One region of the Streptomyces sp. AK08-02 genome, then DNA from elsewhere that is predicted to be linked to it. Evidence: predicted binding sites of a transcription regulator. Region 1 holds the regulator's gene; the other holds the start of a gene.
The links. Region 1 encodes HspR, which represses chaperone genes until heat shock. Its sites were predicted from a motif close to TTGAGNNNNNNNNNCTCAA; they were not measured.
Positions count from the first base shown of each region.

Region 2: the regulator HspR is predicted to act here: its motif matches at 3,842-3,860, upstream of lon (endopeptidase La).

Region 1 covers NZ_JARAZV010000025.1:71,772-80,080, forward strand. Annotated here, with positions in the region: gene dnaK (molecular chaperone DnaK) at 1-1,228, shown strand, start outside; gene grpE (nucleotide exchange factor GrpE) at 1,225-1,881, shown strand; gene dnaJ (molecular chaperone DnaJ) at 1,927-3,117, shown strand; gene PV734_RS40095 (heat shock protein transcriptional repressor HspR) at 3,123-3,572, shown strand; gene PV734_RS40100 (PA14 domain-containing protein) at 3,653-5,134, opposite strand; gene PV734_RS40105 (PA14 domain-containing protein) at 5,285-7,303, opposite strand; gene PV734_RS40110 (sugar ABC transporter substrate-binding protein) at 7,669-8,309, shown strand, end outside.
Region 2 covers NZ_JARAZV010000032.1:611-8,919, reverse strand. Annotated here, with positions in the region: gene PV734_RS43455 (protein phosphatase 2C domain-containing protein) at 1-682, shown strand, start outside; gene PV734_RS43450 (MarR family winged helix-turn-helix transcriptional regulator) at 728-1,204, opposite strand; gene lon (endopeptidase La) at 1,396-3,819, opposite strand; gene PV734_RS43440 (GNAT family N-acetyltransferase) at 3,997-4,656, shown strand; gene PV734_RS43435 (rhomboid-like protein) at 4,653-5,438, opposite strand; gene PV734_RS43430 (spermidine synthase) at 5,588-6,283, shown strand; gene PV734_RS43425 (response regulator transcription factor) at 6,429-7,166, shown strand; gene PV734_RS43420 (HAMP domain-containing sensor histidine kinase) at 7,163-8,272, shown strand.

The DNA of each region.
Region 1 (8,309 bases):
CCTGGTCCAGCAGTTCCGCGCCGGCCACGGCGTGGACCTGGGCAAGGACAAGATGGCCCTCCAGCGCCTCCGCGAGGCCGCCGAGAAGGCCAAGATCGAGCTGTCCTCGTCCACCGAGACCTCGATCAACCTGCCCTACATCACGGCGTCCGCCGAGGGCCCGCTGCACCTGGACGAGAAGCTCACCCGCGCCCAGTTCCAGCAGCTGACGGCCGACCTGCTGGAGCGCTGCAAGACGCCGTTCCACAACGTCATCAAGGACGCGGGGATCAACCTCTCCGAGATCGACCACGTCGTTCTCGTCGGTGGCTCCACCCGTATGCCCGCCGTCGCCGAGCTCGTCAAGGAGCTGACCGGCGGTCAGGACGCCAACAAGGGCGTGAACCCGGACGAGGTCGTCGCCATCGGCGCCGCGCTCCAGGCCGGTGTCCTCAAGGGCGAGGTCAAGGACGTCCTGCTCCTCGACGTCACCCCGCTGTCCCTCGGTATCGAGACCAAGGGAGGGATCATGACGAAGCTCATCGAGCGCAACACCACGATCCCGACCAAGCGTTCCGAGATCTTCACGACGGCCGAGGACAACCAGCCGTCCGTCCAGATCCAGGTCTACCAGGGCGAGCGCGAGATCGCGGCGTACAACAAGAAGCTCGGGATGTTCGAGCTGACGGGCCTGCCGCCGGCCCCGCGCGGTGTGCCGCAGATCGAGGTCGCCTTCGACATCGACGCCAACGGCATCATGCACGTCACGGCCAAGGACCTCGGCACCGGCAAGGAACAGAAGATGACCGTCACCGGTGGCTCCTCGCTGCCGAAGGACGAGGTCGACCGGATGCGCCAGGAGGCCGAGCAGTACGCGGACGAGGACCACCGTCGCCGCGAGGCCGCCGAGACCCGCAACCAGGGCGAGCAGCTCGTCTACCAGACGGAGAAGTTCCTCAAGGACAACGAGGACAAGGTCCCCGGCGACATCAAGACCGAGGTCGAGGCCTCGATCGAGGAGCTGAAGGCCGCGCTCAAGGGCGAGGACGTCGCCGAGATCCGCACCTCCACGGAGAAGGTCGCCGCCGTCTCGCAGAAGCTGGGCCAGGCGATGTACGCCGACGCCCAGTCCGCGCAGGCCGCCGGTGACGACGCTCCCGGCGCCGAGGCCCCGAAGGCCGACGACGACGTGGTGGACGCCGAGATCGTCGACGACGAGCAGCGTGACCGTAAGGACGGTGCCGCGTGACGGAGGAGACTCCGGGCTTCGACGAGAAGCCCGACGTCCCTTCCGGCGCCACCCCCGACGACGCCGAGCCGAAGACCGCCCCCACTTCGGAGGGGGCGGCCTCGGCCGGGGACGCAGCAGCAGCACAGGTCGCCGGTCTGACGGCACAGCTGGACCAGGTTCGTACGGCGCTCGGTGAGCGCACCGCGGACCTCCAGCGGCTCCAGGCCGAATATCAGAACTACCGCCGCCGGGTCGAGCGGGACCGGATCGCGGTCAAGGAGGTCGCTGTCGCGAGTCTCCTGACCGAACTCCTGCCCGTGCTCGACAACATCGCCCGCGCGAGGGACCACGGTGAACTGGTCGGCGGGTTCAAGTCCGTCGCCGAGTCGCTGGAGTCCGTCGCCGCGAAGATGGGCCTGCAGCAGTTCGGCAAGGAGGGCGAGCCCTTCGACCCGACGATCCACGAGGCCCTGATGCACTCGTACGCGCCGGACGTCACGGAGACGACCTGCGTGGCGATCCTGCAGCCGGGCTACCGGTTCGGCGAGCGCAACCTGCGTCCCGCGCGGGTCGCGGTGGCCGAGCCCCAGCCCGGGGCGACGCCGGCCGGCAGCTCGGAGTCGGCCGACACGGTGGACGGCAAGGAGAGCGGTGGCCCGGAAGAGGGCTGACGTGAGCATTGAGGTGGGGACTTCCGGAAAGGAGGGACGTCGAGGATGAGCACCAAGGACTTCATCGAGAAGGACTTCTACAAGGTCCTCGGCGTCCCCAAGGACGCCACCGAGGCCGAGATCAAGAAGGCGTACCGGAAACTCGCCCGCGAGTTCCACCCGGACGCCAACAAGGGCAACGCCAAGGCGGAGGAGCGCTTCAAGGAGATCTCCGAGGCGAACGACGTCCTCGGCGACCCCAAGAAGCGCAAGGAGTACGACGAGGCCCGCGCCCTCTTCGGCAACGGCGGTTTCCGTCCGGGGCCGGGCGCGGGCGGCGGCTCCTTCAACTTCGACCTGGGTGACCTCTTCGGCGGCGGCGCCCAGGGCGGGGCCGGGTCCGGCTCCGGCGCGGGCGGCTTCGGCGGAGGCATCGGAGACGTGTTCGGCGGCCTCTTCAACCGGGGCGGCGGCGGGACCACCCGTACGCAGCCCAGGCGCGGCCAGGACATCGACACCGAGGTCACGCTGAGCTTCACGGAGGCGGTGGACGGCGCGACGGTCCCGCTGCGCATGACGTCCCAGTCACCGTGCAAGGCCTGCTCGGGCACCGGCGACAAGAACGGCACACCGCGCGTGTGTCCGACCTGCGTGGGCACCGGCCAGGTGGCACGCGGCTCGGGCGGCGGGTTCTCGCTCACCGACCCCTGCCCGGACTGCAAGGGCCGGGGCCTGATCGCGGAGCACGCCTGTCTGGTGTGCAGCGGCTCGGGGCGCGCCAAGTCCTCGCGGACGATGCAGGTGCGCATCCCGGCCGGGGTGTCGGACAACCAGCGCATCCGGCTGCGCGGCAAGGGAGCGCCGGGCGAGCGGGGCGGCCCGGCCGGTGACCTGTACGTCACCGTCCATGTCGACAGCCACCCGGTCTTCGGCCGCAAGGAAGACAACCTGACGGTGACGGTGCCGGTGACGTTCGTCGAGGCGGCACTCGGCGGCGAGGTCAGGGTCCCGACCCTGGGCGGCCCGCCGGTCACCCTGAAGCTGCCCCCGGGCACGCCCAACGGGCGCACGATGCGCGCGCGGGGCAAGGGCGCGGTCCGCAAGGACGGCACCCGGGGAGACCTGCTGGTCACCGTCGAGGTGAGTGTGCCGACGGAACTGACGGGGAAGGCTCGTGACGCACTGGAGGCGTATCGCGAGGCGACCGTGGACGAGGATCCGCGGGCGGAGCTGTTCGAGGCGGCGAAGGGAGCCTGACCGAGATGGACGGTCGTCGACGCAATCCGTATGAACTGACGCAGGAGACCCCGGTCTACGTCATCTCGGTGGCGGCCCAGCTGTCCGGCCTGCACCCGCAGACCCTGCGCCAGTACGACCGCCTGGGCCTGGTCTCCCCCGACCGCACCGCCGGCCGGGGCCGCCGCTACTCGGCCCGCGACATCGAACTGCTCCGCACGGTGCAGGCACTGTCGCAGGACGAGGGCATCAACCTGGCCGGCATCAAGCGCATCATCGAGCTGGAGAACCAGGTCGCCGCGCTGCAGTCGCGGGTGGCGGAGATGGAGTCCGCACTGGACGGCGCCGCCGCGGCGATGCAGCAACGGGAGGCGGCGGTTCACGCTTCCTACCGGCGGGATCTGGTTCCGTACCAGGAGGTCCAGCAGACCAGCGCGTTGGTGGTCTGGCGGCCGAAGCGGCAGCAGTCCGACTAGACGCGCACGCTGATGCGACAGGAAAGGGGCCCGGAGGAATCTCCGGGCCCCTTTCCTGTTCTGCGAACCCTCGGGACCCTTTACTCGGCCTGAGGGGCCGGAGCCGCCGAGGTGTCGCCGGAGGCGGGTTGGGTGCCGTCACGATAGGTGAACTGCCGACGGGCGGACGGATCCGATTCCCGCCCGAGCGGGTCGACGCTGGTCACCCAGTACACGTAGATCCTGTTGGCCGGGCTCAGCACGGCCGTGGTGTCGGTGCAGGTGTACCCGTTCCGGGGTCCGACGTAAAAGAGCGTCGGGGCACAGGGCACCACCCGGGAGTCGACGGTGACGTAGCTGCTTGTCGCCTCGTCGAAGAGCTGCTCCTCGCGGTGCACCCGGAACTCCGTCGGCGCGTACGGCGACATCCACCAGGTCAGGGGGATGCCGCTGCCGTCCTCCGGCCAGTGCTCCACGAGGGGGAGGTTCGGTACGGCCAGTTCCCGGGTGTGCGGGAGGACGGCCGAGACCGAGGTGTTTCCGTATGCGTCGGTTGCCGTGACCTGGTAATAGGAGGTCTCGCCGAACGGTGCGGAGACGTCCGTCCAGTTGTGTGCGAAATTCGTCTGCCAGGTGAGCTCACCCGTGGACGGGGCGGAACGGGACAGTGTGAACTTGATCCCGACCTCAGGGGCGTCCCAGTGCAGCACGACGCCGTCCAGATGCGAGTCGTACACCACCACGGGCTTCGGTACGGCCGGCGGGGTCCGGTCGGCGGAGCTGACCATCACGTCGGTGCTGCCGACCGATTCGTTGCCGACCTTGTCGACGGCCCGCACCTCGAAGTACGTGGTTCTGCCCAGGGGAGGTATGCCCATGGTGAACGAGGTTCCCGCGAGTTCGGTGTCGCCGCTGACCCTGGTCCAGGCAGTGGAGTTCGGGGGTCGCTGGTAGACGCGGTAGCCGGACAGGTCCATCTCCGCGTTCTTCGCCCAGGCGATCTTGACGGTGTCCGCCGACGCGCTGTAGGAGGCATTGGCCCCGGTGGGCGGGAGCGGCTTGACGTTGTCGACGCTCGCCAGGGTCCGGGGAGCGTACGTGAACTTCACGTTGGCGTTGCCTGTGAAGTTGGCGTAGTCGACGCGGAGGGTGTGCCTGCCCTTGGGGACAGTGAGATTGACGGTCTTGTTCCGGGTCGTCGTGACGTTCTTCCAGAGGTTGACCTTCACCTTGCCGTCGACGTAGACGCGGATGCCGTCCTGGGCGGCTGCGGCGAAAGCGAAGGGGCCGCCGGAGCCGAAGTCCCGTGTCACGGTCCAGCGGACGCCGAAGTAGTTCTTCGGGAGGCCGGTAGCGGGGGCCTTCGCTCCCCAGTTCTCGGCGATGGTGGTGTCACAGTCAGTCTTCTTCGGGGTACCGGAGAAGGTGGTGTTCGCGAAGAACTGGCGCTTGTAGACAGGGGAGTCGCAGGTGGTCGCGGCGGAGGCGGCCGTAGCCGCGGTGCTGAGCAGCGCACCGGCGGTGGCGAGCACGATGGTGGTCGCGAAGGCGGCTGTGGCTGTCGTGCGTCTGGCTGGGTTCATGCGGTCCTCCGGTCTTGATCGGCAACCGCAGTAGGGACGGTTGCCGATCAAGACTGGCGAGGACCTGACTTGGTTGTACGACCGGTGTGTGGTTCGAAAGGTCGGAGCGGGGCGCGTGGGGCGAGTAGGGGCGTGTGGACGCTGCCCGGCTCAGCCCACCTTGAACAGGATCGTGGCCGCCGCGCCCGTCCGGTCCATGTAGTAGTCCACCGCACGTACCTCGAAGGTGTACGTGCCGGAAGCCGGGGGTGTCCAGGTGATGGTCGCGTCCGGGGTTCTCGTGTAGCCGCTGTCGCCGGTGAACCTGTACTCGTAGCCCCAGATCAGGCGGTCCGGGTCCGGAGTCAGGGTCATGGTGAGGGGAGTGTTCGAACCGCCGTGCGCCACGCAGTCGTTGGCCGTGCACTCCGTGTACGGGGCGGACAGGGTCATCGTCGGCGGAGCGGGCGCGGTGGCGGTGGCCGGGGTTCCCCGGGTCACCGTGACGATCCCCGTGGGGGTCGACTCGTCGCCGTGCTGGTCGAGGGCGACCAGGTAGTACGAGGCGCGGCCGAGTGGGGCCGCGGTGTCGGCGTAGCGGACGAACGTCAGCCCGTTCCGGCTGTACCGCGTCCAGTGGTCGTCGCCCTCGCTGATCCGCGTCCAGGCGTCGTTCGTACCCGTACGGCGGTAGACCCGGTAGTCGGAGGGGGCGTTGTCCGTCGGGTAGTCCCAGTCGAGTTCGGTGTCGCTGTCGTGGAGCGTGCCCGACAGGTTCGTCGGCACCGCCGATTCACCGGGCGCGGGGCGGGTCGCGGTCACCGTCTCCGACACCGGGGAGATGTTCCCGTACGCGTCGACCGCCTGGATCGTGTAGGTGACCGGGACGCCGGGCTCCGCCACCTCGTCGTTGAAGGAGGTGGCGAGGGCGATGTCCGGGCCGTCGGGGTCGGCCTGGCCCGCGGTGGACGTCCACACCTCGTAGCGCTCCACGTCGGCCGAGGAGGCCTGCCAGCGGACCGCGTTGCCCGCTGTCGTGCCCTGTGCCGTCAGGCCCGTGACCTGGTCGGGCGCGGTCGTGTCCGGCACCCCGGGGTCGACGGTCGCGGACGGGACGGACTCGTTGTCGTACTTGTCGACGGCCGTGACCCGGTAGTACGCGCGCTGCTTGACGTCGCCCGTGTTGTCGTAGATGAAGGTGTCGCCGATCGCCCAGTTGATCCGGGCGTACGGGCCCTGCGGCGCGCTCGCCCGGTAGAGGCTGTAGGAGAACGCGTCGGCGACGGGGTTCCAGTCGAGGCGGAGGTTGGACGCCGTCACGGTCACCCTGACCCCGGTGACCTGGGCCGGCGCGGTCTTGTCGACGGTCGTCGCGGTGAGGTCGGCGCTGCCGGCGGACTGGTTGCCGGCCTTGTCGTACGCGCGTATCTCGTAGGCGTATGTCGCACCCGTGTTGGGGACTGCCGAGTCCGTGTACGTGGTGGCGGTGGCGCTGGCCGTCGCGAGGGGCGTGCCGAACGGGCTTCCGCTCAGGCTGCGGTAGATCCGGTACCCCGCGAGGTCCATCTCCTTGTTCTTCGCCCAGGTGAGCCTGGCCTTGCCCGTCGTGTTGTCGTACGTGAGCGCCGTGCCCGTCGGGGTGAGCGGCTCGACCTTGTCGACCGTTGCCGAAGTGCGGGGTGTGTAGGCGAAGTTGACGTTCGCGTTGCCGGTGAAGTTGGCGTGGTCGACGCGGATCGTGTGCTTGCCGGCGGGGATGGTGAGGTCGACGGTCTTCTTCTGGGTCGTCGTGACGTTCTTCCAGAGGTTGACCTTGGCCTTGCCGTCGAGGTACACGCGGATGCCGTCCTGCGCGGCGGCCGTGAAGGTGAACGGCCCCCCGGAGCCGAAGTCCCGTGTCACGGTCCAGCGGACGCCGAAGTTGTCCTTGGGGAGGCCGGTGGCCGGGGCGCCTGCGCCCCAGTTCTCGGCGATGGTGGTGTCGCAGTCCGTTTTCTTCGGGGTGCCGGAGAAGGTGGTGTTCGCGAAGAACTGCCGCTTGTAGGTGGGGGACGCGCACGTCACCGTGGCCGCCGAGGCCGGGACGGTGGCGACCGTGGTGAGCAGTCCGCCGGCGGTGGCGAGCACCACGGCGGTCGCGGCGCCGGCCCTCACGGGGCCCGCGGCCGTCGTACGTCTGGCTGAGATCATTCGGTCCTTCGCATCCATTCCCGCTAGATCCTCGACGGCGGAATCCGGCCGTCGGTGATCAGGACCCGTAAGGAACACGCTCGGTTGTAGGGATCTTGGCCAGGACTCGGCAAAGGCCTTCACCCATGCGAACCGGGCACTGGATGGAGGGTGTGCGAAGGCTTTCTGTGCGGGCTTGCGCCACTTCTTCACGAGGCGACGGAGTGTGATGTTGCCCTCCGGATGAGTAGTTCCGCTTGACGCCTGCGGGGTCCCCCGAGTTGTCTTTTCAGACACATGGGCCGCACTGCTGCGTCCACGTCCCAAAAGCACCTGAAGTGAGCGCCCGAATGTTTCGTCTGTCTGGTCCGGTTGGTCCGATTCACATGAGTCGCATTGGTCGAGTGGCTCGTTTGCGTCGTTCCGCCATAGCCGTGGCCGCCTCGGCGGTCACGGTCTCCCTCGCCGCCGGCTGCGGCGCCCTCGACACCAGTGGGGACGCCGGTGAGTCGACCCCGGCCAAGGGCAACGACATCACGGTGGGGCTGCTGCTTCCGGAGACGGCCAACACTCGGTACGACAAGTTCGACTACCCGATCATCAAGAACAAGGTCGCGTCGCTCACCAACGGTGAGGGCCGGGTCGAGTACGCCAACGCGGGCGCGGACGCCGGCAAGCAGGCCCAGCAGTTGCAGAAGATGATCGACGGCAAGGTCGACGTCCTGCTCCTCGACGCGGTGGACGCGCACGCCATCGCCGGCGAGGTGAAGAAGGCCAAGGACGCCGGGATTCCGGTCATCGCGTACGACCGACTGGCCGAGGGTCCCATCGACGCGTACATCTCCTTCGACAACGAACTCGTCGGCGAGGTGCAGGGACGTTCCCTCCTGGAGGCGCTCGGCAGTGACGCCAAGGTGACGAAGAAGATCGTCATGATGAACGGGTCGGTGACCGACCCGAACGCCGCGCAGTTCAAGGCGGGCGCCCTCTCCGAGCTGAACGGCAAGGTGACGATCGCGCAGTCCTT
Region 2 (8,309 bases), on a different contig from region 1:
CGGGGTGACTCCACCCGGGACCGGGACGGGTTGTCTGCATTCCGTCCCCTGGTTCACGGCCCGGCTCGGCGGCGCGCTGACCGAACTGTCTGTTTCACAACGGGATATGCCCCTCACCGAGGTACTGGCCGCCGCCCTCGCTCGTACCGCCGGGGCCCACGCACAAACCTGTGACCTTTCTCACCCGCGTACGCCCCAGGCGACCGTGGTTCTCGCCCGCTGGTCACCGGAGACCGTCGAGCACCTGGTCCTGTCCGACTCGGCCCTGCTGACCGAGTCCCCGGACGGCACGGTCACGGCTCACCTGGACGACCGGCTGGCCCGCGTCCCCCGGTCCTCGCTGGCCACGGACGCGATCGCCGACGCGACGGTACGCAACAAGGAGGGCGGCTTCTTCACGGCGGCGGCCGATCCGTCGGTGGCCTCCCGCGCGGTCACGGGCACGACCCCGCGCGCCGAGGTGCGCGCCCTGGCCGCACTGACGGACGGGGCGACCCGCTGGGTCGAGAAGTTCGCCGAGGGCGACTGGACGGCCTGCTTCACCACCGTCCGCAAGGAGGGCGCGGGGGCGCTGGTGCACCGCGTACGGGAGCTGGAGCGGGCGGACGTGGACGCGGGCCGGCCGCGCCTGCGCCGCAGCAAGACACACGACGACGCGACGGTCGTGTACGTCGAACTGTGACGCCGGGGGCGGACGAACAGGCCGAACCGGCTGAACCTGTGGGGCCTACTTCTCCATCCCGAGGTTGAGCTGATGCAGCAGCCGGGCCAGTTCGGCCACCTCGACGCGATCCCAGGCAGCCAGCTCACGCACGTACCGTGCCCGCCGCGCCTCCCGGACGGTACGGAAGCGGGCACGGCCCTCGTCCGTGAGGTGGACGAGCCAGGCGCGTCCGTCGGCCGGGTCCGGTTCGCGGGCGACGAGGCCCAGCTCCTCCAGGGCGCGCAGCTGGCGGGACATGGTGGCCTTGCCGACGCCGATGTAGGCCGCGAGCTCGGTGGCACGCTGCCGCCCGCACTCGTCGAGCCGCACCAGCAGCCCGTACGCCGACGACTCCAGGTCGGGGTGGACCTGGCGGGCCATCTCCCCGGAGTTGGCCCGGGCGCGCCGCAGGAACACCGTCAACTCCCGCTCCAGGGCGAGGAACTCCCGCTCGACCCCACTCCCGTCCGGGCGTTCCCCGCCGTTGCCGTCCTCGTGCACGTCAGCACCCCTGATCCGGTCTCACCGCTCGGAAAGTCTCCGTCGAGCACGGCCATCGCCGCAGCTCGGACAGTATTTCGCAGGACCGGGGAGACGGTGTCATCCAGGTCCCCGTCAACCCCGGAGCCGCACACACGGGAAGGCCCGGGCCCCCTTCCGGGACCCGGGCCCTACCCAACCGGCAACGTCCGTCACGCCGCTGCCGGAACCTGTGCCTCCGCCGCGTTCTCCGCCGGGGTGAGCGCCAGTTCGAGGACCTGGCGGACGTCCGTGACGGCGTGGACGTCGAGCTTCTCCAGGACCTCGGCCGGGACGTCGTCCAGGTCGGCCTCGTTGCGCTTCGGGATGATCACGGTGGTGACACCGGCCCGGTGCGCGGCGAGCAGCTTCTGCTTCACACCGCCGATGGGCAGCACCCGCCCGGTCAGCGAGACCTCGCCGGTCATGGCGACGTCCGTGCGGACGAGCCGTCCGCTGAGCAGCGAGGCGAGGGCGGTCGTCATGGTGACGCCCGCGCTCGGACCGTCCTTGGGCACGGCACCCGCCGGGAAGTGGATGTGCACGCCCCGGTCCTTCAGGTCGCCCACGGGCAGTTCCAGTTCGGCGCCGTGCGAGCGGAGGAAGGAGAGCGCGATCTGCGCGGACTCCTTCATCACGTCACCCAGCTGCCCGGTGAGCGTGAGCCCCGCCGCCCCGGTCTCCGGGTCGGCGAGCGAGGCCTCGACATAGAGGACGTCACCCCCGGCCCCGGTGACCGCGAGCCCGGTCGCCACACCGGGGACGGCGGTCCGCCGCTCGGCCGGGTCGGTGGCGGACTCGGGCACATGGTGGGGCCGCCCGATGAGCGCGCGCAGATCAGCGTCCGTGACGGTGAACGGCAGCTTCCGCTCACCGAGTTCGTGCTGTGCGGCGACCTTGCGCAGCAGTCGCGCGATGGACCGCTCCAGGTTGCGGACGCCGGCCTCCCGGGTGTACTCCCCGGCGAGCTTGCGCAACGCGCCCTCGTCGAGGGTGACTTCGGGGCTCTCCAGGCCGGCCCGCTCCAACTGCCGTGGCAGCAGGTGGTCCCGGGCGATGACGACCTTCTCGTCCTCCGTGTACCCGTCCAGCCGGACGAGTTCCATCCGGTCGAGCAAGGCCTCGGGAATGGATTCCAGGACGTTGGCGGTCGCGAGGAACACCACGTCGCTGAGGTCGAGTTCGACTTCGAGGTAGTGGTCGCGGAAGGTGTGGTTCTGCGCCGGGTCGAGGACTTCGAGCAGCGCGGCGGCCGGGTCGCCCCGGAAGTCGGAGCCGACCTTGTCGATCTCGTCGAGGAGAACGACGGGGTTCATCGACCCGGCCTCCTTGATGGCCCGCACGATACGCCCGGGCAGCGCGCCGACGTACGTACGCCGGTGCCCGCGGATCTCGGCCTCGTCCCTGACCCCGCCCAGCGCCACCCGGACGAACTTCCGCCCCATGGCGTGCGCGACGGACTCACCGAGACTGGTCTTGCCGACGCCGGGCGGCCCGACGAGGGCGAGTACGGCGCCACCGCGACGCCCGCCGACGACCCCGAGGCCGCGCTCGGCACGCCGTTTGCGCACGGCGAGGTACTCGGTGATGCGCTCCTTCACGTCATGGAGGCCCGCGTGCTCGGCGTCGAGCACGGTCTGCGCGCCCTGGATGTCGTAGGCGTCCTCGGTCCGCTCGTTCCAGGGGAGTTCGAGGACGGTGTCGAGCCAGGTCCTGATCCAGCCGCCCTCGGGCGACTGCTCGGAGGACCGCTCCAGCTTGTCGACCTCCTTGAGAGCCGCCTCGCGCACGTTCTCCGGGAGATCGGCGGCCTCGACACGGGCCCGGTAGTCGTCGGACTCCTCGCCGTCCTTCTCACCGTTGATCTCGCGCAGTTCCTTGCGGACGGCTTCCAGCTGCTTGCGCAGCAGGAACTCCCGCTGCTGCTTGTCGACGCCCTCCTGGACGTCCTTCGCGATGGTCTCGGCGACGTCCTGCTCGGCGAGGTGGTCGCGCAGCTGCTGGGTGGCGAGCTTCAGCCGGGCCACCGGGTCGGTGGTCTCCAGGAGCTCGATCTTCTGCTCGATGCTGAGGAAGGGTGAGTAACCGGAGTTGTCGGCAAGGGTGGAGACGTCGTCGATCGCCTGTACGCGGTCGACAACCTGCCAGGCGCCGCGCTTGCGCAGCCAGGCGGTGGCGAGAGCCTTGTACTCCTTGGCGAGTTCGGTGACATGACCGGGTACGGGGTCCGGCACCGCGTCGTCGATGCGCGTGCCCTCCACCCACAGCGCGGCCCCCGGGCCGGTGGTCCCGGCGCCGATCCGCACGCGCCCCCGGGCCCGGATGAGGGCGCCGGGATCCCCGTCGGCCAGCCGGCCGACCTGCTCGACGGTGCCGAGGACACCGGTACTCGCGTACGCCCCGTCGATACGTGGCACCAGCAGCACCCTGGGCTTGCCGGGCCCGGTGCTCGCGGCGGCCTGGGCAGCCTCCACGGCGGCCCGCACATCGGCGTCGTTCAGGTCCAGCGGAACAACCATGCCGGGCAGCACGACCTCGTCGTCGAGCGGCAGCACGGGCAGTGTGAGCGGTGTGAACGCCGTGGACTCAGTAGCCATGATCTCCCCTTCAGCACTCAAGTTGAGCTATGCCGACTCAATGCTTGACGGGAGCCGAATGTTCCCCGGAGCGTGTTCGCCGTGAGCGATCACCCCTGCCGCAGCGGCCCAACGCCCGCATACAGTCGCCCACGTAACACTCGTAATCACATATCAACCATTACTCAAGGAGTTCGGGTGGACGGAACCGTGCGGGCCTGGGTCGACGGCTGGGTGGTCTCACGCGGGGCGTCGCCGCCGCTGGTCGAGCCCTGGGGATACACGATCGACGTGGGCACGTCCCGAGCCGTCACCCGGCACGTCCTGGGCGCGGTGAACGACGGCGTCGAGGAGCGGACCGTCCGGAAGGTGGCCGACGCCGTGACCGGGGCGGGCGTGTGGCTCAAGGTGTTCGAGGACCCGGAGACGGTCGGCGGGTGGCTCGGCGAAGGATGGTCGGTCGCCCCGGAGCCGGGCTACCTGATGTCCGTCCCGCTGACCGCCTCGGAGGCGCCGGCCGCCCCCGACGGCTACCGGGTCCGCACCTGGACGCGCGGCGGCGTCACGCGCGTGATGCTCGCGGGGGCCGACGGCTCCTGGGCGGCCCGCGGCCAGATCGCCCCCACGGGCCGGACCGCGGTCGTCGACCAGGTGGAGACCTCCCCCGCGCACCGCCGCCGGGGCCTCGGCGCCTTCGTGATGCGAACACTCCTGCGGGAGGCGTCCGCACAGGGCGCGGAGAGAGGCGTACTGGCCGGAACACCGGAGGGGCGGGCGCTGTACGAGTCGCTGGGCTGGCGCGTGGAGGCGCCCCTGACGAGCGCGACGTTCATGGGGGCGGCCGTCGACGGACCCTAGAGCCTCCGCCACCGGCGCACCCAGGGCCAGGTGGCGACCCCGATGGCCAGCGCCGTCACATGCCCCCAGTTGGTCATCGGATCGGCGTAGGCGACGAGGTCCTGCACCAGCGTCCCGCCGAACACCACCAGCAGCGGCCACCCCAGCCAGGGCCGCAGCAAGCCCGCCAAGGCCCCCACACTCGCCGCGACCCCGAAACTGATCCCGTAGTCGAGCCGATGCAGCGAACTCTCGGGCAGCCACCCCACCAGCACCCCGAGCCCCACCGGCACCTCGGTCGCGAGAGTGGCCAGCACATGCCCGAGCGCGAACACCCAGACGGCACGGAGACCGCCGATCCGCCGCTCCAGCGCCGTAAGAACAAGGAGGAAGAGAACGCCGTACGGCGAGGTCACGCCTCCCACGACCCACAGCGCGCTGGTGACCAGCACGAGCACGGGTGCCCGCAGGAGGTGGGCGACATCCGTACTGGTGCCCTGATGGAGGGCGTGCACGAGGGCGGGGTCCGCGTGTTCGGCCACGTATGCCGTGACCAGGAGGACGGCCGCGTACGTGAAGGTGAACGGAGTACCCGTGGGCGTGGGGAGAAGGTGCCAGGGGCGGAAAACCCGCCGCCCCCTGGGGACAGTGTCCGCCGGGACCGCCGGCCGCGCGGACACGGCTTCCGCCGCCCCCCGCTGCCTCGGCACCCCGTCCAGCAGCCGCACACCCTCCGCGACGGGCGCGCCCGAGGGCGCCGGTGAAACCGACGTCACGTCGCCCTTCGCATCGACCCGTTCCACAGTGAGGCGCTCCTTCCGCTTCGCCCCACCCTTCGCCTCCACCCGCGCGGTTGTCTGTGACCCGCGCCACGCCACGGCCGATTCACAGCAAGCCGACAGGGCGCGTAAAGGCCGCGCTCATCCGGGCCGCACTGCGCCAAGATGCCTCCATGACCCTCCCGACCGCTTCCTACGGCGCCCCCGAAGTCCTCGACCGGCAGGAGGGGCCGTACGGCGAAGTCGTGCTGCGGCGGCACGGAGAGTTACTGCAGATCATCGCCAACGGGTGCTTCCTGATGGACACTTCGGACGGCCGGTCCGAGCGCCTGCTGGTCGACGCCGCCCTCGACGCGCTCGCCCCCGGCTCCCGGGCCGCCTTGCCGCACGTCCTCATCGGAGGTCTCGGCGTCGGGTTCTCGCTCGCGCATGCCGCGGCCGACCCCCGCTGCGGCGGAATCACCGTCGTCGAACGTGAACCGGCGATCATCGGATGGCATCGCGACGGGCCGCTGTCGGAGTTCTCGGCCCGCGCCCTCTCCGATCCACGCACCGAGATCGTCGCAGCTGACCTGGTGAGATACGTCAATGAGACGTCCGCCACATTCGACGCCCTGTGTCTCGACATCGACAACGGCCCCGACTGGACCGTCACGGAGGACAACCAGAGCCTGTATTCGCAGGCCGGACTGGCAAGCTGCGCAAGGGTGTTGAGGCCGGACGGGGTGCTCGCGGTGTGGTCCGCGCAACCCTCTCGGGAATTCGAGCAAACTCTACGGAATGCCGGGTTCCGGTCGGTACGCACCGAAGAGATCCCCGTTGCCCGAGGAGTCCCTGACGTCGTCCACCTCGCCGTTGGGCCTGGATAGACCCTTCGTGGTGACTGCCCGTACGCTGCACCCCTGACGCCGATCACTCATCCGATCAGTCGTGCGTCAACCGCAGTCATGCGCGGACAAGCGCAGCCAAGGAACCACCCCACTGGTTCCGGAAAGCACACTTCAGGGACGGGCGATGGAGCAGACACACACCTCCCAGAACGGCGCGACGGCGACTCCTGGCGCCCAGCGCCGGGTACTCGTGGTCGAGGACGATCCGACGATCGTCGACGCCATCGCGGCCCGTCTGCGCGCCGAGGGATTTCTCGTGCAGACCGCCGGTGACGGACCGGCCGCCGTCGACACCGCCGAGGCCTGGCAGCCCGATCTGCTGATCCTCGACATCATGCTGCCCGGCTTCGACGGGCTCGAAGTATGCAGGCGGGTGCAGGCCCAGCGGGCCGTGCCCGTCATGATGCTCACCGCGCGCGACGACGAGACGGACATGCTGGTCGGGCTCGGGGTCGGCGCCGACGACTACATGACGAAGCCCTTCTCCATGCGTGAACTGGCCGCGCGGGTGCATGTGCTGCTGCGCCGCGTCGAGCGGGCCGCCATCGCCGCGTCGACGCCGCGCTCCGGCATCCTGCGCCTCGGCGAGCTGGAGATCGACCACGCGCAGCGGCGGGTACGGGTGCGCTCGGAGGACGTGCATCTCACACCCACCGAGTTCGACCTGCTCGTCTGTCTCGCCAACACGCCCCGCGCCGTTCTCTCGCGCGAGCAGCTGCTCGCCGAGGTCTGGGACTGGGCGGACGCCTCGGGCACCCGGACCGTCGACAGCCACATCAAGGCGCTGCGCCGGAAGATCGGCGCCGAGCGGATCCGTACGGTGCACGGGGTCGGCTACGCACTGGAGACACCGACGCCATGAACCTGGGGCGGCCGGCCGCGCGGAGAAGCCCCGGGGAACCCTGGGGCGGCGTACGCCCGTTCTCGATCAAGACCAAGCTGGGCGCACTGGTCGTCGTCTCGGTGCTGATCACCACAGGTCTGTCGATGATCGCGGTGCACACCAAGACGGAGCTCCGCTTCATCACGGTCTTCTCGATGATCGCCACACTGTTGATAACGCAGTTCGTGGCGCATTCGCTCACCGCGCCGCTCGACGACATGAACGCGGTGGCCCGCTCCATCTCGCAGGGCGACTACACGCGCCGGGTGCGCGAGAACCGCTGGGACGAACTGGGCGACCTGGCCCAGACGATCAACGTCATGGCGGACGAGCTGGAGGCCCAGGACCGTCAGCGCAAGGAGCTGGTGGCAAACGTCTCGCACGAGCTGCGCACCCCCATCGCGGGTCTCCGCGCGGTGCTGGAGAACGTGGTGGACGGGGTCTCGGCCGCCGATCCGGAGACCATGCGTACGGCGCTCAAACAGACCGAGCGCCTCGGCCGGCTGGTGGAGACCCTGCTGGACCTCTCCCGGCTCGACAACGGGGTCGTCCCGCTGCGCAAGCGGCGGTTCGAGGTCTGGCCGTATCTCTCCGGTGTGCTCAAGGAGGCCAACATGCTGGCCTCCACGCGCGCGGGCATCGCGTCCGGCTCCGGCGGTCACACCCGTAACGACGTTCATCTGCACCTCGACGTCACCCCGCCCGAGCTGGTCGCGCACGCCGACCCGGAGCGGCTCCACCAGGTCGTCGCCAACCTGATCGACAACGCGGTCAAGCACAGCCCCCCGCACGGCCGGGTCACGGTGAGGGCGCGGCGCGGGACGCCGGTCGAGTCCCTGGAGCTGGAGATCCTGGACGAGGGTCCGGGCATTCCGCGCTCGGAGTGGCACCGCGTCTTCGAGCGGTTCAACCGCGGCGGCGTCAGCTCACCGCACGGGCCGGGCAGCGACGGCGGTACGGGGCTGGGGCTGGCGATCGCCCGCTGGGCGGTCGATCTGCACGGCGGCCGGATCGGTGTGGCCGAATCCGAGCGAGGTTGCCGGATTTTGGTCACCCTTCCGGGAGAGCCGTCCGTCCCAAGTTGACGTAAAGTTCGAAGCGGAGCCACAAGATCCACCTGAC